3 regions of the Ruminococcus sp. OA3 genome follow, and region 3 is predicted to be linked to each of the others. Evidence: predicted binding sites of a transcription regulator. Region 3 holds the regulator's gene; each other region holds the start of a gene.
What was found. The regulator LexA, encoded in region 3, represses DNA repair genes until DNA is damaged. The targets are predictions, from matches to a motif close to CNAACANNTGTTNG.
Positions count from the first base shown of each region.

Region 1: the regulator LexA is predicted to act here: its motif matches at 4,538-4,551, upstream of MCG98_RS14740 (putative DNA modification/repair radical SAM protein).
Region 2: the regulator LexA is predicted to act here: its motif matches at 4,405-4,418, upstream of recA (recombinase RecA).

Region 1 is NZ_JAKNTO010000001.1:3,248,804-3,256,237, reverse strand. It holds gene MCG98_RS14760 (aminotransferase class I/II-fold pyridoxal phosphate-dependent enzyme) at 1-306, shown strand, start outside; gene pfkB (1-phosphofructokinase) at 513-1,550, shown strand; gene MCG98_RS14750 (DeoR/GlpR family DNA-binding transcription regulator) at 1,507-2,256, shown strand; gene MCG98_RS14745 (TIGR03915 family putative DNA repair protein) at 2,262-3,017, opposite strand; gene MCG98_RS14740 (putative DNA modification/repair radical SAM protein) at 3,014-4,468, opposite strand; gene MCG98_RS14735 (molybdenum cofactor biosynthesis protein MoaE) at 4,689-5,117, shown strand; gene MCG98_RS14730 (acyl-CoA thioesterase) at 5,153-5,632, shown strand; gene MCG98_RS14725 (patatin family protein) at 5,638-6,507, shown strand; gene MCG98_RS14720 (hypothetical protein) at 6,504-7,382, shown strand; gene MCG98_RS14715 (hypothetical protein) at 7,372-7,434, shown strand, end outside.
Region 2 is NZ_JAKNTO010000001.1:3,174,571-3,182,004, forward strand. It holds gene MCG98_RS14365 (hypothetical protein) at 24-434, opposite strand; gene rny (ribonuclease Y) at 1,035-2,594, opposite strand; gene MCG98_RS14375 (regulatory protein RecX) at 2,685-3,314, opposite strand; gene recA (recombinase RecA) at 3,311-4,384, opposite strand; gene glgA (glycogen synthase GlgA) at 4,622-6,064, opposite strand; gene spo0A (sporulation transcription factor Spo0A) at 6,231-7,028, opposite strand; gene spoIVB (SpoIVB peptidase) at 7,273-7,434, opposite strand, start outside.
Region 3 is NZ_JAKNTO010000001.1:2,922,332-2,929,765, forward strand. It holds gene MCG98_RS13130 (MerR family transcriptional regulator) at 1-567, shown strand, start outside; gene MCG98_RS13135 (DUF554 domain-containing protein) at 691-1,371, shown strand; gene MCG98_RS13140 (LysM peptidoglycan-binding domain-containing protein) at 1,465-1,800, opposite strand; gene lexA (transcriptional repressor LexA) at 1,993-2,616, shown strand; gene rsfS (ribosome silencing factor) at 2,725-3,078, opposite strand; gene yqeK (bis(5'-nucleosyl)-tetraphosphatase (symmetrical) YqeK) at 3,092-3,682, opposite strand; gene nadD (nicotinate-nucleotide adenylyltransferase) at 3,701-4,315, opposite strand; gene yhbY (ribosome assembly RNA-binding protein YhbY) at 4,321-4,617, opposite strand; gene obgE (GTPase ObgE) at 4,626-5,918, opposite strand; gene rpmA (50S ribosomal protein L27) at 5,986-6,270, opposite strand; gene MCG98_RS13180 (ribosomal-processing cysteine protease Prp) at 6,275-6,595, opposite strand; gene rplU (50S ribosomal protein L21) at 6,609-6,914, opposite strand; gene MCG98_RS13190 (DNA glycosylase) at 7,066-7,434, opposite strand, start outside.

The sequences.
Region 1 (7,434 bases), 330 kb from region 3:
CAGTGTGTTAAAACTACGAGAGAAGCATATAAAAGGCGAAGGGATCTTTTGTGTGACGGATTCTCATCGATCGGGTGGAAGATGCAGAGAAGCCCGGCAACTATGTTTGTCTGGGCGCAGATACCCGGAAACTTTGCGTCTTCTCTTGATTTTGTCAGGACCTTACTGGAAGAGGCGGGCGTAATGGTCACGCCGGGAAGTGCTTTTGGACCATCTGGGGAAGGATTTGTAAGGATTGCCCTTGTTCAGGAGGAGGAGATGATAAAACAGGCTGTTCAGAGAGTCAGAGAGAGTAAAATACTGTGACTTGAATGCAGGCTGGTATAAAATAAGAATCATATAACCAGAATATGGGCGGTCTGCGGGAGAAATCCTGCGGACCGCTTTGCTGCTGCCATGTGAATTGGCTGCGGTGTCTGGGAGGATGGAAGTGACTGATTATGATTGACAGTGACTGAAAAAGAAATTATGATAGGGTGAGAAGAAAAGTTTATGCTGAAAGGGGGAAAGGAATGATTTATACGTTAACCTGCAATCCATCACTGGATTATATTGTTACAGCGAAAAACTTTACGATCGGTGGGATGAACCGGACAGAAAATGAACGTATCCTTCCCGGGGGAAAAGGAATCAATGTGTCTATCGTGTTAAAAAATCTCGGTATCCCGAGCACGATACTCGGCTTTACCGCGGGGTTTACCGGGGAAGAAATAAGAAAAAGAGTCAGAGAGGCGGGATGCGCAGAAGAATTAATATCTGTCAGCCAGGGATGGTCCCGCATTAACGTGAAACTTCGTTCCAGCAGTGAAAGTGAAATCAACGGACAGGGCCCCCCGATCAGCAGTGATGCTGTTGCGGCACTTTTGAAGAGACTCGAAATGCTGGAAGAAGGGGATGTGCTGGTGCTGGCAGGAAGCATTCCCAATTCAATGCCGCATACGATCTACCGGGACATAACCAGAAGGATGTCTGAGAAAAATGTCATGGTGATCGTAGATGCCGCGAAAGACCTTCTTGTCAGTGTACTGCAATATCAACCGTTTTTAATTAAACCAAATCATCATGAGCTGTCCGAGATTTTCCGTGAAGACCTGCAGGGTCCGAAAGATATTGTAAGGTGCGCCAGAAAGCTTCAAAAGTACGGGGCGAGAAATGTGCTGGTCTCCATGGCCGAAGCCGGAGCGATTCTGGTTTCTGAGACAGAGGGGGTATTCATAGGCTCTGCACCCAGGGGAAAGGTAGTGAATTCTGTGGGAGCAGGTGACTCCATGGTTGCGGGGTTTCTGGCAGGCTACTTTTCGGATGGCAGCTACCGAAAATCACTGGAAATGGGAATTGCTGCGGGAAGTGCCAGCGCATTTTCAGAAGAGCTGGCGTCCAGGGAAGAGATAGAAGCACTGCTTTGCGGGATAAAAGCCTCCGGCGGATTGTGGAGTCGCACAGATGCATTATGTGCGACCCGAAGCAGGTACGCTGGAGCGTATTTGAAGAATGAGGAGAAAAGATATGCTGATCGAAGACAGAATGGAAGAGATCGTACGGGTGGTTGAAGAGCGCGGGAGTATTCAGGTCCAGGAACTGATCGAACTGCTCAATACATCAGAATCTACAATACGCCGGGATCTGACGGTACTGGATAAAAGAGGACTGCTGACAAAAGTGCATGGAGGTGCAATCGCCATTCGCAACAGCGGGATCCATACGGATTCCTTTGTTGAAATCCGTGAAGATATCAACCGGGATGAGAAGGGACTGATCGCCAGGTATGCTGCGGCTCTGGTCAAGGCAAACGATCTGGTCTATCTGGATTCCGGAACGACGACCGGGCAGATCATCGATTATCTGGTGCCCAATAATGCGGTATTTGTGACAAATGCCGTGATGCATGCGAGAAAACTTGCTGCTAAAGGATTTCATGTCTATCTGCCGGGAGGGGAATTCAAGTCAGTGACTGAGGCGATCGTCGGGGAGGAGGCACTGGAAAGTCTTCAGAAGTACAATTTTACCATAGGTTTTCTGGGAACAAACGGTGCAGATATTGAGGCGGGGTACACGACACCGGGACTCAGGGAGGCAAAGGTAAAGGAATATGCCATGAAACAGTGCAGGGAGTGTTACGTACTGTGTGACAGTTCCAAGATTGCGAAGATATCTCCGGTAAGATTTGCGGCATTTGAGGATGCAACGATCATTACGACTCTGGTAAAAGAAGAGCCGTATAAGTCGTGCAGGAATATCATTCAGGTATCCTCCTGACAATTTTATGTCATAAATTCCGTCATATGCTTCCGGTACCAGAGCGGCATCATATTGCGCTGGCATCGCTTGTTCTCTCTGGGAGTGATAGAGACTGCCTGAAAAAAAGAAGTCCAGAGTTCACTGTATTCATCCCTGATCTCTGTACGGCTCAGTGTTAAAAATTCTTCCGGGGTAAGCAGCGTCATATAGTAAGAACTGTCGGCGGGATGGATCACGGCGCTTTTTCTGGTATCATCGATGATCATCCAGTTCTCTGAAGGCATGCGGTCAGAAAAATTCTCTGCCAGAATGGGAAGGACATTGCATTTCGGTTCGATATGACTGACCAGAGTACTGCCTTGTATACTGGAAAAACGGATGAATTCACGAAACAGATGCGCTTCATTTAAAACCTTGCGTTCGACAGCGAACAGACTGGCGACGGCAGGTTCCTGCAGGCGTCCCGTAACAGAGGGACCATAGTGAAATCCAAGCAGTAAAAAGCGGTAGATGCAGTCCAGCTTATCCTCTTTAAATGACAGACTGGAACGGTAGACCATTTTGAAAACTTCATACGATATTTTACATTGAATGGACCGGATAACTTTTCTGGTCTTTTCTTCATCTGCTTCAATATGATGGTAACTGCAGAAAAGCGCAGTTTCATAGAGGGGTTCTGTCATCAGACGGACATTCCGGTGGCCAAGTCCGCTTCCCCATGCTTCATAAATGCAGGTCATCATTGAGCTGAAATCATCAGCACATGTAAAAACAGTCATCGTATACCCTCCACAGTCTGCGGATATGACAGATTCATATCTTCAAACAGTGACATCTGCCGGTAAACGGGAGGATGTGCCAGCTCCCAGTTTGCTTTCTGGTCCATTCCCGTCAGCTGCCGAGTGATAAATTTTTCTTCGATCGGTATCCGGTACATCATTTTACCGCCGCAGGTAATGAAGTACTGAGCACGTTTCAACACCACCCCTGTCTTTTTCAGATGAGAGAAATCCAGGTTCCCGTACCTGCGGGCATTGACAATACGCATGGCCGACTTGTTGCCGATTCCGGGGATTCGGAGCAGGGTTTCAAAAGAGGCAGTGTTGACTTCTATCGGGAAGTGTTCCAGATGACGAAGCGCCCACTCACATTTGGGATCCAGCAGTGGATTGAAATTGGGGCGTTCCGGGCTCAATAGCTCCTCCGCGTGAAAGCCGTAAAAACGAAGAAGCCAGTCAGCCTGATAGAGGCGGTGTTCCCGCAGAAGGGGAACGGCGGTGTCAGGAGGAGGCAGAAGGCTGTCCTCATTGACCGGAATATAGGCAGAGTAAAAGACACGTTTCAGGTCAAAACGCTGGTAAAGGTTCTGAGAAGTCAGCAGAAGCTGATAGTCATTCTCCGGACTGGCCCCTATGATCATCTGGGTACTCTGACCGGCGGGGATGAAAGCAGAATTTTCTTCTTCCCCTTTTTTCATAAAAACGGAAGGGGCATTGCCGGGATCAAAATCCCGCCTGGCTTCCAGCTGTTTCTGACCGAAGATGCTTCCGTTTAAATACCGGTTGGCGCGGTGCCTTTCCATAGATGCCGATTTGCCGATGGCAAGCCGTGATGCAGCGATACCCTGTGCCATTTCTTTCATGGGATGAAAGATGCTCTGAAATGTCTTGTGGGGAGCAAGTGTGTGCAGGCTTTCCTCCGTGGGCAGTTCCATGTTGATGCTCATGCGGTCAGCCAGAAAGCCTGCCTGTGTCAAAAGCTGCGTTGGGGCAGACGGGATGGCTTTGACATGAATATATCCGTTGAAACGGTAAGTTTCACGGAGCAGAAGCAGGGTTTCATAAATTCGTTCCATGGTGTATTCGGGGCTTTTGCAGACTCCGGAACTCAAAAACAGGCCTTCAATATAGTTGCGGCGATAAAACTCCATGGTCAGCTGACAGACTTCCTCCGGGGTAAAGGTAGCCCTCGGGCGGTCGTTGGAACGGCGGTTAACGCAGTATTTGCAGTCGTAGACGCATTCATTGCTGTACAAAATTTTTAAAAGAGAGATGCACCGCCCATCACCTGCAAAACTGTGACAGATCCCGGAAGCAAAAGAATTGCCGAGATATCCTGCTTTTCCCCGCCGGTCCGAACCGCTGGATGTACAGGCTACATCATATTTCGCGGCATCTGCCAGAATATTCAGTTTTTCCTGCAAAGAAAAAGAATGTGTAACTGTTAGCATACAACCTCCATAACAATAAGAACATACGTTTGTTTTAACTGATTGTAACACAACGGAGACAGATAATCAAGAACAAATGTTCTGGATTTGTTTTTATTGCAAATAGTATCAGAAAAATATATACTGGATACAGTGATATCAAATATAGGATATGTTCTTAAAAAAGCTTTCCATAAAGCATGATATGAATCAAACAGGATGTTGACAAGGAGGATTTTCAATGGAAAACATTAGTAAATTTATGATAGAAAGCGGTAATGGGGGCAACGCACCTTCTGTTGATGCATGGCTGAAAGAGGCAAAAACAGACAGGAGTGCTTCCGACTGCGGTATGTACCTGATTCATAACGGTGTTGTGCGTCAGACAGCCAGGGCAAAAGTCCGTCTGGGTGAGGAGACGGCTAAGCCAGTTACAGGCCTGCTGTTTTCCTATGATGAAGAGAAGGCGGCTGCTGCGGTAGAGGAAACGTATCAGATGCCGGGTATCTATTATATACGTGTGTGGCTCAACCGCGGGGAGCTGTCTGTGGGAGATGACATCATGCAGGTACTCATCGGCGGAGATATCCGTCCCCACGTCGTGGACGCTCTGCAGGCGCTGGTGGGACAGATAAAGACAAAGTGTGTTGCCGAGACAGAACTGTTTTAGCTGCCTGCATTTCACTCATAAGGAGCAGATAAAAAGTGGAAAGAGAAACAATGAAGCGAGTGTCCGATTCTAAAATAGAGGTCATTTATCAGGTAAGACCAGAACATCTCAACGGAGCCGGGAGACTCTTTGGGGGAAGATTGATGGAGTGGATTGATGAGATTGCCGGTCTGGTGGCAATACGTCATGCACAGTCTAATGTTATCACGGCTTCTGTCGACAATCTTAAATTTCTCCGGGGTGCATTCCAGGGAGATCTGGTCGTACTGATCGGAAGAATGAGCTATGTCGGCAACACCTCTATGGAAATACGTGTTGATACGTATGTGGAAAGTCTGGATGGAGTCAGACGTCTGATCAATATCGCCCATCTGGTTCAGGTGGCCGTGGATGAAAATGGCCGTCCCAGAAAGGTTCCGGGACTCATTGTCGAGACAGAGGCCGAAAAAGCGGAATGGGAAGCCGGAGTGAAGAGAAAAGAGATGCGTAAACTGCGGAAAGAAGAAGGGTTTTAAAAGATATGAAATTAGGATTGATTCTGGAAGGAGGGGCAAGCCGCACCTGTTTTTCAAACGGCGTGATGGATGTCCTGATGGATGAGAATATACGGGCGGATTATATTATAGGGGCCTCGGCGGGAATCGCCAACGGCGCATCCTATGCTTCCTGGCAGAGAGGCAGAGCCCATGAAATCAGCAGGAAATATATGGTGGACCCGCGCTATATGGGTGCGCGTTATCTTTTTCAGAAAGATAACAGAAGCTTTTATAATATCAAATTTGTTTTTGATGAAGTGCCAAATCATTTAGTACCGTATGATTATGAGGCGCTGAGTGATTATCCCGGCGAATTGGTTGCCTGTGTGACCAGGCTGAAAACGGGTCAGGCGGAATATCTTAAGGTTACGGCAGAGGATCCCACGTGGAAAGTTCTTCAGGCCAGCTGTGCGCTGCCGATACTGTTTCAACCGGTAAAAATTGACGGCAAATACTACATGGATGGAGGAATTGCAGATTCCATTCCGATTGATCAGGCGGTACGCTCGGGATGTGATAAAAATATTGTAGTGCTGACAAGAGAGCGCTCTTACTTAAAAGAGGGGAGCAGAACCACGCGTCTGGCTGCCAGAATCTACAGGAAATATCCGCAGTTTGCGGAAGCGCTTCTGACGAGGGCGGAGCGGTATAATGCAAACAGACGGAGAGTATTTGAACTGGAGAAAGAAGGAAAGGTTTTTATAATTGAGCCTCAGAATGTCGGCGGGTTTAAACGGACCGAGTCCAGTCCTGATAAGCTGGAGGCACTTTATCAGCAGGGGATTGACTGTGCGGAGGCAAGGATGGAGCTGCTGCGCGCATACCTCGAGGCACCGCAGGGAGGAGATGCATGAAAAAGTACTTTCAGCTGCTGAGTATGGCCATGAGAATGGAGGTGAAAGAACATAAGAGTTCTTTCATCGTGTACGCTGTTCTTCGCATTCTGGTCGTGCTTAGTATGATCCGGCAGTTTTTTAACGGAAATTATGAAAATGTATTTCTTTGTGTGCTGACATTGCTGCTCCTGATAGTGCCAAGTTTTATTCAGGTGAAATTCAGGATCGAACTGCCGACTGCACTGGAGATCATTATTCTGTTGTTTATTTTTGCAGCTGAAATACTGGGAGAGATACAGGAATTTTATATCATCATACCATTCTGGGATACTCTGCTACATACTCTGAACGGCTTCCTGGCTGCAGCCATTGGATTTTCGCTGGTGGTTCTGTTAAATGATAATCAAAAACTGGTATTCACCATGTCACCGATTTTTATTGCTGTCGTTGCATTCTGCTTTTCCATGACCATCGGCGTGATCTGGGAATTTTTTGAATGCGCTATGGATTTATTTTTTCACCTGGATATGCAGAAAGACACTGTACTGCATACGATCAGCAGCGTGATGCTGGATCCTGCGGGAGGAAATAAACCATACGTGATAAAGGGAATTCAGAGTACAGTGGTCAATGGACAGGATCTTGGGCTCGGGGGATATCTGGATATCGGTCTTCTGGATACCATGAAGGATCTGTTCGTCAACTTTATCGGTGCCGCAGTTTTTTCACTGATCGGGTTTTTTTATGTAAAAAACAGGGGAACAGGAAGTATTCTGAAAAAGCTTATACCGAGTAAAAAGACCAGGGAGCAGGACTATATGGAAGCAGCAAGAGAAGATTACGAAAAACAGGAAGAAGAAAAGGAAAACAGGAGACAGGAACATGATCGATAAAATTATAAATGTGGCAATTGCCGTTGTCTGTCTGATCGCGGCAGGACAATGT
Region 2 (7,434 bases), 250 kb from region 3:
TATCTTTATATTTAACAATTGATTTATAAGGATGTTCCTGGGTACTTTGAATCTTTAACATCAACTAATCCCCGAATGTAAATATATGTATCACCATTCTTTTTTTTGACATCCGCCGATGTATTATACTGTACAACAATACATATTTTTTCATCTAAATTAATGTCTTTGTCTGCTGTAATTACATCAAATTCATATATAAATTTATGAGTTGCCACAAAATATACATTTTCTCCATATTCATCCGTTGATAAAAGCCTTTTAAAAATAATTTCGTCCTGATTTTTCTGTACTATATTACAATCAACATTACTTGTTATATCACTGGTATAATTATAATAGTGTATTTTCACACCATTATAAACAATTATACCAAATAGGATAATATTAAGTACTATGGAGAATAGTAAGAATCTTTTCTTTTTATTTATCATAACAACACTTCCTTATCTTGTTTTCTTATTTTGTCTAAACCATCGGACTTACCTCCTTACTGTGTTTTATAAAAATTATTATTTCATAATTACCATATAGTATCAATATTCTTTTACATTATTGGTTGAATTTAATTATTAAAATTACTATTTGCTCTCAATGTCTGGAAAATGTATACATGTAAATTTTACACTTTACTCCATAATCTATGACAAATATGGATGGTCTGACTGGTTTTCCGCAAGCCATTGAAGCGGTGTTTCCGAATACTGAAGTGCAGCACTGCATCATCGGCTTTATTGACATGCTCTATAATGGAGCTATAATACAAACAAAGGGCAAAGCCCGAAAAATCGGCTTTGCCCAACGTAACTATCAACATTTCTTATGTCAGTTTTATTGCATTTACACAGAATCTGAAACAGTCTCTTTTACACCACGATTTTTTTCTCTTCACTCCACAATGTACACCATAGAAGCATAAATTTGCATGAATTTACATGAAGATATAACGAAACCAAAAAATCCTCAAACCCCTATAAACTTTAACAATCAGCTTATTTACGTGGTTTGAGGATTCTTTTAAATTGCCTGAAATTTTATTTCGCGTAGTCGACAACGCGGCTTTCTCTTATTACATTCACTTTGATCTGTCCCGGATATTCCAGCTCAGACTCAATCTGTTTAGAAATATCCCTGGCAAGTAATACCATATCCGTATCATTTACGTGATCTGGCAATACCATCACCCGAACTTCTCGTCCTGCCTGAATGGCAAAAGACTTGTCTACCCCTTTGAAGGAGTTTGTGATATCTTCAAGCTGTTTCAATCTGTTGGTATATGTTTCCAATGTTTCCCTTCTCGCTCCCGGTCTTGCTGCTGAGATTGCATCTGCAGCCTGAACAAGACATGCGATCAATGATTCCGGCTCCACGTCTCCGTGGTGTGCCTCTACCGCATTGATGATAAGCGAGGATTCTTTGTATTTTCTACATAAATCAACACCAATCTGAATATGGGATCCTTCCACTTCATGGTCGATGGATTTTCCTATGTCATGTAATAACCCTGCACGTTTTGCAGTACGTATGTCCGCTCCAACTTCTGCCGCTAACAGCCCGGCGAGCTGTGCGACTTCGATGGAATGCTTCAATGCATTTTGTCCATAACTTGAACGGAATTGCATCCTTCCCAGCAAGCGAATCAATTCCGGATGAATACCGTGAACTCCCACTTCCAGGGTAGCAGCTTCTCCCTCCTCGCGGATCATGGTCTCTACCTCTTTGCGGGCTTTCTCAACCATTTCTTCGATTCTCGCAGGATGGATACGGCCATCGACTATCAATTTCTCCAGCGCAATACGTGCGACTTCTCGTCTGATCGGATCAAAGCCTGACAATACAACCGCTTCCGGAGTATCATCAATGATCAGATCAATACCTGTCAATGTTTCCAGTGTACGGATATTACGTCCTTCCCTTCCGATGATACGACCTTTCATCTCATCGTTGGGGAGCTGAACTACTGATATGGTAGATTCTGCCACATGATCAACAGCACATTTCTGAATCGCTGTCACCACGTAGTCTTTCGCTTTTCTGTTGGCTTCTTCTTTTGCTTTGCTCTCCAGTTCCTTGTAGAGCTTGGCCGTGTCAATTTTCACTTCATCTTCAACAGCTTTTAAAAGATAATCTTTTGCCTGTTCGGAGGTAAGACCTGAAATTCGTTCCAGTTCCTGTACTCCCTGTGCATGTAATTCGTCGACTTTCTTTTCTTTCTTTCTTAATTGCTCTTCCTTGTTTGCGTATTCTGCTTCACGCCGTTCGAGTGCGTCAGATTTTCTGTCAACAGATTCCTCTTTTGACAGGACGCGCTTTTCATACTTTTGCAGTTCGGCTCTTCGTTCTTTGGTTTCTTTCTCCAGTTCGTTTCTCGTTCTGAGAGATTCTTCCTTAGCTTCCAAAAGGGCTTCGCGTTTTTTAGTCTCAGCCGTTTTTAATGCCTCATCTATTATGCTTCTTGCCTTTTCTTCTGCTGTACCAACTTTTTCGGCATCTTGCTTCACCTTGTTGGAAACCGCAACCTTGCAAGTAATAGGAACCGCAATAAGCAGCGTGATTACTATAGCAACAATTACACTGATAATAATTGTTCCCACAGGAGCACCTCCTTATTTAGTTTTCATTGTACAAATACAACACTTCAATTTTATATTATTTTGGTAATTATGTCAAGCACGGCGGCTGATTTATTCTATCGTTTTTTCCCCCGCGCTAAACCGGCAGTCTTTTAAGACCTTCCAGATCTCTTCCCCGTAGAATCCCCGCCTTGCCAGATAAGCTTCCAGTTTCCTGATATCTTTCTCTGTTACTTCGGCTCTGTTCCTCAATCGCTTTTCGACCAGCGCACGGATGACCTGTTCATGATCGTCCGGCTCTGCCTTTTCTGCCGCTTTTTCGATAAGTCCCGCATCGACACCCTTCTGTCTCAGTTTCCATGAAATCTGCCTGACACTTAAACTGTCCTTATAGCGTTCAAAATAATGAACGGCGTATCGCTCATCATCTATGTAACCGTAAGATTTTACATAGTCAACCGCTTTCCGGGCCACTTCCGCCGGGTATCCGCTCTTTTTCAGCTTTTCTCTGATCTCCTGCTCGGTCCGGTCCATCTTAACCAGAAGATTCATCGCATATCGTTTGGCGCGAAGCGGCAGAACCTCATTCATAATCTCCGAAAAATCCTGTTCCCGTATCTCCTCACCGCAGACAATACGGTAACGAGACAGCTCGCCTTTATACAGAATAAAAGCAAGCTGTCCTTCAATTTCCACACGGTATTTCCGCTTCGTCACGGGTCGGATATCTGTAACTGTCATTCTGTCTCAATCCCGGCAGTTGCCTTTCCGGTCTCCGGTGTTTTCGATTCCTGAGGTGTCTCTGATGTTTCTGAGCCATTCAGGCCATAGTACTCTCTTACCTTCTGCTCCACTTCCTGCATGACCTCCGGATGTTCCGTCAGATAGGTCTTCGCATTTTCACGCCCCTGCCCGATCTTTGCATTATCGTAGGCAAACCATGCACCGCTCTTCTGGATTACTCCGCTGCTTGCAGCCAGTTCCAGGATATCCGCCTCCCTGGAGATTCCTTTTCCAAACATAATATCAAATTCAGCCTCTTTAAACGGAGGGGCAATTTTATTCTTAACGACTTTGATACGCGTACGGTTTCCGATGACCTCACCGCTCTGTTTGATCGCTTCTATCCGGCGCACATCCATACGGATGGAGGAATAGAACTTCAGCGCACGTCCGCCTGTGGTGACTTCCGGACTGCCGTACATTACTCCGACCTTCTCGCGCAGCTGATTAATAAAAATAACAACACATCCTGATTTTCCGATAACGGAAGTCAATTTTCTGAGTGCCTGTGACATCAGACGGGCCTGAAGACCCACATGAGAATCCCCCATCTCACCGTCAATCTCAGCTCTCGGAACGAGGGCCGCGACAGAATCCACGATCACAATATCTACCGCACCTGAACGCACCATCGTCTCTGTGATCTCAAGCGCCTGTTCACCGCTGTCCGGCTGCGAGATATAAAGGTTGTCAATATCAACTCCAATATTTTTCGCATATACCGGGTCAAGTGCGTGCTCTGCGTCAATAAAGCCTGCGATCCCGCCTCTTTTTTGTACTTCAGCCACCATATGGAGTGCAACGGTAGTCTTACCGCTGGATTCCGGCCCGTAGATCTCCACCACGCGTCCTTTTGGTATGCCGCCAAGCCCCAGTGCCACATCAAGGCTCAGTGAACCTGTTGGTATCGTCTCCACATTCATATTGATGCCTGAGTCTCCCAGTTTCATCACCGCACCTTTTCCGTAATTTTTTTCTATCTGTACGAGTGCAGCGTCCAATGCTTTTAATTTATCTTCTTTTACCATGCTTACCTCCAGTTATGATGCGAACTTATGTTCGCTTCCTGTTTAATATAGTAGTACATATTTTCCGTTTTGTCAATATCATTTTGTGCCATGGGAGTTTTCCGGACTTCAGAAATCATGAGATTTGAATGCTGATACCAGTATACTAAACACAGGCATCCCATGCAAGCAGAGCAGTGTGATTTTCTGTAAATGAAGAAAGACCACACCATCTCTGATGCGGTCTGCCACTGACACTTACGGTGCCAGCCAATGATACATTTCTTCATATTTTGCTGCTGAATGATTCCAGGAAAAGTCTTGTGCCATCCCCCGGTCAATTATTTTATTCCACTCCCTCTTTTTATCATAGTAAACACGTTCCGCATAGCGAATCGTATTTAACATTTCATGCGCGTTGTAATTTGTAAAACTAAATCCTGTTCCAGTGCTTTCAAACTCGTTATAAGGCTGTACAGTATCCTTCAATCCTCCTGTTTCGCGAACAATCGGTACCGTACCGTAACGAAGGCTCATTAATTGGCTCAAACCACACGGTTCAAACAGCGAAGGCATCAAAAATGCATCGCTGGAAGCATAGACTTTATGTGACATAGGCTCTGAATAATAGATATTCGCTGAAACCTTGTTGCCATATTTCCATGCAAGATGCCGGAACATATTTTCATACTGGGCGTCTCCGGTGCCAAGAACCACCAGTTGTATCGCATCCTGGCATAATTCATCCATCACATACGATACGAGGTCAAGTCCTTTCTGATCCGTAAGCCGTGAACACATCCCGATCATCATAATCTTCGGGTTCACTTCCAGGCCCAGTTCCTCCTGTAAGGCTGTTTTATTTTTTATCTTTTCTTTTCTGAAATTCTTTGCGTTATAATGTTTGAAAATGGCTGGATCTGTCTCCGGGTTATATTCATCGTAGTCAATACCGTTGACAATTCCTCTCAGGCTGTTACTTCTTGCCCTCATCAGACCGTCCAGCCCTTCACCATAAAAAGGTACTTTTATTTCTTCCGCATATGTCTCGCTCACGGTCGTGATAGCGTCTGCGTAAACAATCCCGCCTTTTAAATAATTTGCATCCCGGTTATGCTCCAGCTTATCCGGCGTAAAGTAATAATCCGAAAGGCCGGTAATATTTTTAACCGTCCGAAGATCCCATACCCCCTGAAATTTCAGGTTATGTATCGTCATAACCGATTTTATTCCCCAATAGAAATCATTGCCCTGAAAACGTTCTTTCAGATAAACAGGCACAAGCCCCGTCTGCCAGTCGTGGCAATGAATGATGTCCGGGCGGAAACCTATGACAGGAAGCATAGATAACGCTGCTTTTGAAAAAAATGCATATTTCTCGAGATCCCATGGCATTCCGGAATACGGTTTATCCCCGCTGAAGTGTTCTTCATTATCGATAAAATAAAATTTAATCCCTTCATACTCTGTCTCCAGGATTCCGACATACTGCTGTCTCCAGTTCAGGTCCAGATAGAAACTGGTCACAAACTTAAGTTTTCCTTTGAACTCCTCTTTCATACAGGAATACTTAGGAATAATCACACGTACATCGTATTTCTCATTATCAAAATATTTCGGCAGGGAACCTACTACATCCGCAAGTCCTCCTGTTTTTATAAACGGTACAGCTTCCGACGCAACGAACAATACATTTTTCATGTTAGAACCTCCCTAATATTAGATGCGACATTCTATGAATATTATATCATGAATCTTCAATTCATGATCGACATTCGCCGTTCGTCAAACGTGCAAGCACGCTTTCCTCACTAACACTCATTATATCGTATTTTTAATATTAAGGAAAGCTTAATATACGATTCCACTAAATATTTTTGTATTCCAGTCTTATTTTATCAGCAATTAGTGCAATAAATTCGGAATTTGTCGGTTTTCCTTTTCCCGTGCTCACGGTGTACCCGAACAGTTCATCGATAGTATCCATCTTTCCTCTGCTCCATGCGACTTCAATTGCGTGACGAATCGCACGTTCTACACGGCTCGGCGTCGTCTGATGTTTTTTGGCAATTGTCGGATACAGGATCTTTGTGATGGAATTCAGCATATCCATGTCCTGCACAGACATAATAATCGCATCTCTCAGATACTGGTATCCCTTAATATGCGCCGGAACACCAATTTCATGGATAATATTGGTTACATCCACTTCCAGATTTTTTTCCATATATTCGTTCTTGTTGTCACAGGTACTCATCTTCCTGATATCTCGTATTCTGCTCATCGCCTGATTTCTTACATGTTTGATCCGATTGATAATCATATCATTGTCAAACGGTTTCATAATGTAATAATACGCACCCAGATTAAAAGCATCTTCTGTAATTCTTTCCTGCCCTACAGCGGATACCACAATAAAAGCAGGATGCTTTTTCATTGAATTGTCCTGATTCACTTTTTCCATTACAGTAAGTCCGTCAACCTTCGGCATAATAATATCTAATAATACCACATCCGGTTCCTTTTCCTTAATGATATTGTAGATATCATTACCGTTGTCTGCCTGACCTACCAGTTCCAGATCACTGTCTTCTTTTATGATCTCCCCCAGCAGATTCACGATCCGCTCATTATCATCTGCAATGGCAATATTTAACTTTTCCATATCTCTCCTCCTGCACATTTACTTTTCTCGGCAGGGCGCCCCTAACAGATACTTTTTTTCTCTGCCATGACTCAATTATAGAGATGTTTCCTTACCAAATCAAGTTAAACTGCCATAAATTGGTAAGTTTCGTTCGACACTTTCCATGAGAGAATTGCCGAAAAAAGCCAGACGCTGGAAAATACACTCCTGTTTTGACTGCTAAAGAAGGGAATTATCGGATTTTAATATATAATGCCGTAAATCAGTCTTTTAGCATATTTTCGATAAAAATCCCAAATCCCCGGGATGGATCCTTGATAAATACATGTGTCACAGCTCCGATTAGTTTGCCATTCTGCAGAATCGGGCTTCCGCTCATACCCTGGACGATCCCGCCGGTGGCACCGAGCAGTCGCTGATCGGT
Region 3 (7,434 bases):
AGATCTCAGCAGAAAGAGATTCAGATACAGATGCACAGACTGCAGACTATAGAGAAAAAATTATCATCCAGGATCAGCCAGATTGAAGATGCGAAAAACTGCACTCTGGACAGTATACTGCTGAAATCGTATCCTGAGCGTCCTGTTTTTTTCCTCAAAAAAGAATTCCCCGTGACAGATGATCTGGAATATCCCATACGCGAACTTGAAAAAGCCTGCCGGATACAATCTGGTATATTCCTTGGAAAAATTGGTGTTTCCATCTCAGAAACATCCATCCGCAGCTCTGACTTCTCGAATTTTTCCGGCATCTTTCTGATGCTGGAACCGGAAGACCACAGACATCCGGATGCATCTCTGCCCGCTGGAATGTATCTTACTATCCGTTTTCCCGGAACACACACACAATCTTCGTTATACTATTCGAAGCTGTTGGAACACATGAAAAACTGCAATCTCAGCATCTTCGGCAATTCCGTTGAGATCACCCTGATTGATGACGGAATGACCGATGACGTAGATCAGTTTGTCACAGAAATTCAGATTCCCGTTATACCTTCCGAATAACAGGCATGCTATGCAAAGCGACTGAAAACTTTAAGAAATTGTGCAATCATTGTTGACTCTCCCCTTGCTGGAAGGTTTATTCTTTTAACAGACAGATATATCACGCGAAAGAAAGGAATCACTATGATAGGTACAATCGTAAACACAGGAACTATCCTCCTTGGCAGTGTTCTCGGAAGTGCGCTGAAAAAAGGAATCCACGAAAAATACCAGGGGGCTCTGTACAATGCCATGGGGCTTGCCGCCGTAGGGCTTGGTATCAATTCCATTGTTGGAAATATGTCAGACAGCAGCTACCCTGTTCTTTTTATCGTAAGCCTTGCGCTCGGCTGTCTGGCTGGTACGGTTCTCAATATCGATGGTAAATTCAACCAGCTGGTCGGACGTCTCGGAAAATCCGAACTCAGCCAGGGTCTTTCTACCGGAATCCTGCTCTACTGCATTGGCAGTCTTTCTATTCTGGGTCCAATACAGAGCGCCCTGTACGGGGATCACACGTTTCTTTTTACGAATGCAACTCTTGATTTTGTCACTTCCACAGTGCTCGCTTCCACATACGGAATCGGCATGGCACTTGCAGCGCCTGTTTTATTCTGCTGGCAGGGTCTGATCTATCTGTGTGCCACATACCTACAGAATTTTCTTACTGATTCCCTTATGGCGGAGGTTACAATCGTTGGAGGGTTTTTAATTGCCGCGTCAGGTCTGGGGATCCTTAAAATCAAAGACTGCAAGACGCTGAATATGCTTCCGGCTCTGCTGGTACCAGTCATATTCTTTTTGATCCTAAAGTTTATCTTATAAAGATAACCCGGACACTCGCCTGCAAGTTCACATAATTTTATTATGCAACCCATGCGCCATGTCCGGATTATTAATGTGAGATAAACAGAAAAATCAGTTATGTTTCAATGAATAATAGGGTACGCAAATATGACTTCCCTGCTGAAGTTTTGTCCCGTGAAGTCCATTGATGTCCTGAATTTCAGAAATGTACGCCTCAACTGATCTATATTCATCTGTCATATACTCCTGTGCAATACTCCACAGACTTTCCCCGCGCTCAACATAGTGACTGGTATAATATTTATAAGTAATCTTGGAAATATCACTCTGCGCACCAATTTTATCTGCGCTGAATTGAATCAGTACCGCACTTAGTATCAGGAAGGATACCGCTGTCACGGTCAACTGGATTCTTCTTCTGTTTCTTGTACGCCTTCTCCTCTTCATGTGATGGCCTCCCTCATTTGTACGAGTTCATGCGAACATATTTTCGCAAACATTTGTTCTGTATGGTTATTATACTACCCAGAACAAATGTTTGTCAAGGCGTTTTTCGAACAAACATTCCGAATATCTGTTTGCAATATGTGAGCTTATATGCTATGATAAAAGTAATAAAAAACATGGAGGGCAGTGTATATGGCCTATGGTAAGATAAGCAAAAAACAACAGGAAATCCTCGATTACATAAAAAGTGAGATTATCAACCGCGGATTTCCGCCTGCGGTCCGTGAAATCTGCGAGGCCGTCAATCTGAAGTCAACATCCTCCGTTCACTCCCATCTGGAAACACTGGAAAAGAACGGTTATATCCGCAGAGACCCTACCAAACCACGTGCAATCGAGATTCTGGACGATAATTTCAACACAGCACGCTGTGAAATGGTCAATGTCCCTGTCGTAGGGCGTGTGGCTGCCGGTGAACCTATTCTTGCGGTTGAAAATATTGAGAATTATTTTCCGATTCCTGCAGAACATATGCCGAAATCTGACGCATTTATTCTGGAAATTCATGGTGAAAGTATGATTAACGCAGGTATCCTCGACGGAGATTACGTGCTGGTGCAGAGCCAGCACACAGCTGACAACGGAAACATGGTTGTCGCTCTGATCGACGATTCAGCAACCGTCAAAACATTTTATAAAGAAAACGGATATTACCGCCTGCAGCCTGAGAATGATGATATGGAGCCTATCATCGTAGAAGAAGGTCTTGAAATCCTTGGAAAAGTAGTCGGCGTGATGAGATTTATGAAATCCTGATAAAAAATAAAAACACAGGTGCAAAGTGAACGGACATCTTCGAAGGATCCGCATACATTGTTCCTGTGTTTTCGTTTTATGCTCGTTTTACAAAACAGCTTCTCTTCATCAATCTTCCAGAGAAGCTACAGATACAGAAGTTCCGTCTCTCCAGATTCTTTCCAGGTCATAGAATAAACGGTTTTCCTCATCAAAAATGTGTATCACCAGGTCACCGTAATCCATTAAAATCCAGTTTGCATTCTGGTAACCTTCGATCTGTTTCGGACGACTTCCGGCTTTCTCCAGCATCTCTTCTACATTTTCAGCCAGTGCCTGAACCTGACTGCGGTTCGTACCGCTTGCAATAATGAAATAATCAGCAAGTGTAGACACCTGTTCAATGTCGATCACTTTGATATCCACTGCTTTCTTATCTTCCAATGCCAGGCAGGCTGTTCTTGCCATATCTTTTCCCGTCATTTAATTTTCTCCTTTATCCCTGATTATGCAGATTGCAATAATACTCATATGCACTTTCTGTAACAGTATCGATTTCTTTTTCAACTGTTTTCAGATACGCCAGCGTGTCATGAAGTATCATATACATACATTCATCCAAATCTCTGAACGCCATTTTTCGGATTTCATCAAGCCGCGGGGCCTTATATCGCCCGGGTTCAATGTAATCTGCAATATAAATGATTTTTTCCAGTACCGTCATAGCCGCTTTTCCCGTAGTATGCCACGTAATAGCGGAAAGTACTTCCGGGTCTCGGATGTCAAACTTTTTTTTCGCAAGATGTGCGCCAAGTTTTGCATGCAGCATGTATGGATGCGTCATCTCATAGTGAGATGCCGTAATTCCGTATTTTCCGCATAACCGCAGTTTTTTTTCATCCGGTATACACTTTGCACAGTCGTGCAAAAGCCCCGCGAGCTGCAGCTTAACAGGATCTCCGCCGTGAACCATGCCCATACATACGGCCGTGTACATAACGCCTGTCGTATGTTGAAAACGCTGGCGGTCCAGATGGTTTTTCAATTTTCTTTCCAGCTTTATTAAATCATACTTTTGTTCTGCCACGATGTCACCTCTTATTACCTACCGGTAAATCCGGTTTTCATAGATATAATCAATTACCCGGTTCGGTACATAATACTTTATCGTACGTTCTTCCTCAATCCATGAGCGCAGCATCTGAGATGAAACATCAATGTTCAGGCTGTCCAGCTTCAGAAAACTGCCGCTGTACTTCTGCGAAAGACGTTTCATCTCAGCAACTATTTTTTCATCCATTGTGTGGTCCCGCGTCGCAACAACAATTTTAGCCGCCGCACAGATTCTTTCTGGTTCTTTCCAGGTCTCAAAATTAAACAGCGAGTCCGCACCAATGATGAAATAATACTCATTTTCCGGGTATTCTTCATTCAGCCGTTCAAGTGTTCTAAAAGTATACGTGTAGCCATCCTCATTCATCTCCACAAGCGATAATTCAAAATGAGGATTATCCGAGATCGCACGTGCAACCATCTCCACCCGCTGCTCGTCAGTCGCACGGCCTCTGCGGTTCTTCTTATGCGGCGGATTACCTGCCGGCAAAAAAAGAACTTTTTCCAGACCAAACTGTTCGTATGCAGTTTCACCCAGAATCAAATGTCCAACGTGAATCGGATCAAAGGTTCCTCCCATGATACCGATTTTTTGTTCTTTTTGCATATTCTTTATCTCCGGGGCAGCTCAATCTTTTTCCTGTCATCCTTACCCTCTTTGTAAAGTACGATTTTTCTGCCAATCACCTGAACAACTTCTGACTGTGTGCGTTCCGCCAGTACCTGAGCGATCGCTTTCGGATCATCCATACAGTTTTTCAGCACGTTGATCTTGATCAGTTCCCGTGCTTCCAAAGCTTCAGCCACAGATGAAGTATTTTCGGGTGTCAGGGTTGACTTTCCGATCTGCAGGATTGGATCCATCGTCATGGCAAGGCCCTTTAAATAAGCTCTTTGTTTACTTGTCATACTTACTCCTATTTGTAATAATCAAACTCAAAACCATACATCCGAACAGTGTCGCCTTCCTCAATTCCGGCAGCTTCCAGTTCTTTCAGGATTCCTCCGTCTTTCAGGAACTTCTGGAAAAATGCAAAACCTTTTTCAGAATCCAGATTCGTGTAACCAAGCATTTTTTCAATCTTTGGCCCTTCCACAATGAAAGTATGTGCATCGTCTTCAGCTTTTTCCACGGTAAACGGCAGGTTCTCTGTAATAAGCACATCCTCCGGGAAAAATTCCTGTTCAAATACTACCGGTTTTTTCTCAATGTTATCCAGCATATGCTGTACATGATACAAAAGTTCCGATATTCCCTGTCCGCTGACAGCGGATATCGGAAAGACTGAAATACCCTGTGGTTCAAATTCTTTCTTCAGGCGTTCCAGCGGATTCTCATCATCCGCATAGATCACATCTGTTTTATTGGCTGCAATAACCTGAGGACGTTCAGCAATTTCCGGATTATAAGCTCTGAGCTCTTCGTTAATCTTATAAATATCATCTACGGGATCCCGTCCTTCCGTAGATGCTGCATCCACCACATGAATCATAACGCGCGTGCGCTCAATATGCCTGAGAAATTCATGCCCGAGTCCGACACCCTCCGACGCTCCCTCGATCAGCCCCGGAATATCAGCTATGACAAAACCGCTGCATCCATCCAGATCCACCACACCGAGATTCGGGTTAATCGTTGTAAAATGATAATTTGCTATTTTAGGGCGTGCGTTCGTCACGCGTGACAACAGTGTGGACTTACCCACATTTGGAAATCCGATCAGCCCGACATCCGCAATGACCTTAAGCTCCAGACGCACCTCAAGTTCCTGTGCATCCTGACCCGGCTGTGCATACTTCGGTGCCTGCATCGTGGCTGTTGCATAATGCATATTACCCTTTCCGCCCCTGCCTCCGCGCAGTACCACCTGACGTCTGTTATCTCCTGACATATCCGCAATGACTTTTCCGCCCTCTGCTTCCATAATCACTGTTCCTTCCGGAACTTTTAATACAATATCGGCGCCATCTTTTCCATGGCAGCGGCGTTTGCCGCCCTCTTCTCCGCTCTGTGCAGAGAATTTTCTTTTATGTCGATAATCCGTCAGGGTATTCAGACCTTCGTCAACTTCGAAAATGACGTCTCCGCCCTTTCCTCCGTCACCGCCGTCCGGTCCTCCGTTCGGTACATAAAGCTCCCTGCGGAAACTCACGTGACCGTCTCCGCCCTTTCCTGACCGGATGATTATTTTCGCTCTGTCTGCAAACATATTTTCCTCCACTTCTGTGGGAATAGATAAAAAGGCTTCAAACCGATGTGATTTGAAGCCTTAAGCATTACTCTGATACTGGAACGATAGAAACCTGTTTCTTATCTCTTCCTTTTCTTTCGAATCTTACAACACCGTCTGTCAATGCAAACAGTGTATCATCTTTACCGCGTCCTACATTCACACCTGGATGAATTCTTGTTCCGCGCTGTCTGTAAAGGATATTCCCTGCTTTTACAAACTGTCCATCGGCTCTTTTTGCACCTAACCTCTTGGATTCAGAATCTCTGCCGTTCTTGGTAGAACCAACACCTTTTTTATGTGCGAATAACTGAAGGTTCATTTTCAACATGTCCTTACACCTCCTTCGTTGTTATCTCTATAAACTTATTTCCATAATTCTTCTGGATTTCTTCCAGACCCAACACCAGAGAATCAAGCAGCAGCTGTGCTCTGTCACTCACCGGCTGTGTCAGATGAAATTCCAGATATCCATCATCCTGCCCGCCTTCGAAATGATCTTCCGTAAACGTCTCGATGGAATTCAGCGTATTGATCGTCAATGCCGAAACCGCTGCACATACAATGTCATTGCCATATGCGCCGAAGCCTGCATGTCCTTTAGATTCAATACCGATACACTTGTTATTGTTCACAAAAACCGTAATCTCAATCATAACAATTCAAAAATTAAGCGTTGATTTTTTCAATCTTAACTTTTGTAAACTGCTGTCTGTGACCGTTTTTCTTGTGATAACCAGTTTTTCTTTTGTACTTATAGATTACGACTTTTTTAGCTTTTCCGTTCTCAACGACAGAAGCAGTTACGCTTGCATTTGCTACATCGGAACCAACTTTTAAACCATCGTTGTTCACTGCAAGTACATCATCAAATGTAACAGTTTCACCCGCTTGTGCACCAAGTTTTTCCACTCTAATGATATCGCCTTCGGCTACTTTGTACTGTTTACCACCTGTTGCAATAATTGCGTACATATGGCACCTCCTATTATCATTACTCGCCAGATATGGTGGTTTCTGAAACAAAACACTTATAACCTCTCTGTGCGGCATACTCTATGATAATACCACAGGCGTGTCTTTTCGTCAAGAAATTCTTCCTGATATTTTCATTTTTTCACCCTTTTTAAACAACGATCCTCTCAATTCTGCGCAGTTTTTCGTTAAGATCATAGTAGAACATGTACTGCTGCAGGATTCCCCCGTATCCGCTATATTTATCATGGGGGAATCCCTGTGGATAATGAACCTCCAGAATTTTTTTTATATGGGTGTCAATCGGGAACGCATCGATATGATAAAGGCCAAACAGACAAATACAGTCCGCCACCTTACTGCCAATACCATACTGCTCTGTCAGCTTTTTGTGCGCGGTTTCATAATCCGCAGGCTTCAGATCTTCAAGGTTCAGGCTTCCTTCCAGGACAGCCCTGGCTGTACGGTAAATATATTTGTCGCGGTATCCAAGTCCCAGTGTTTTCAAAACCGCCATATT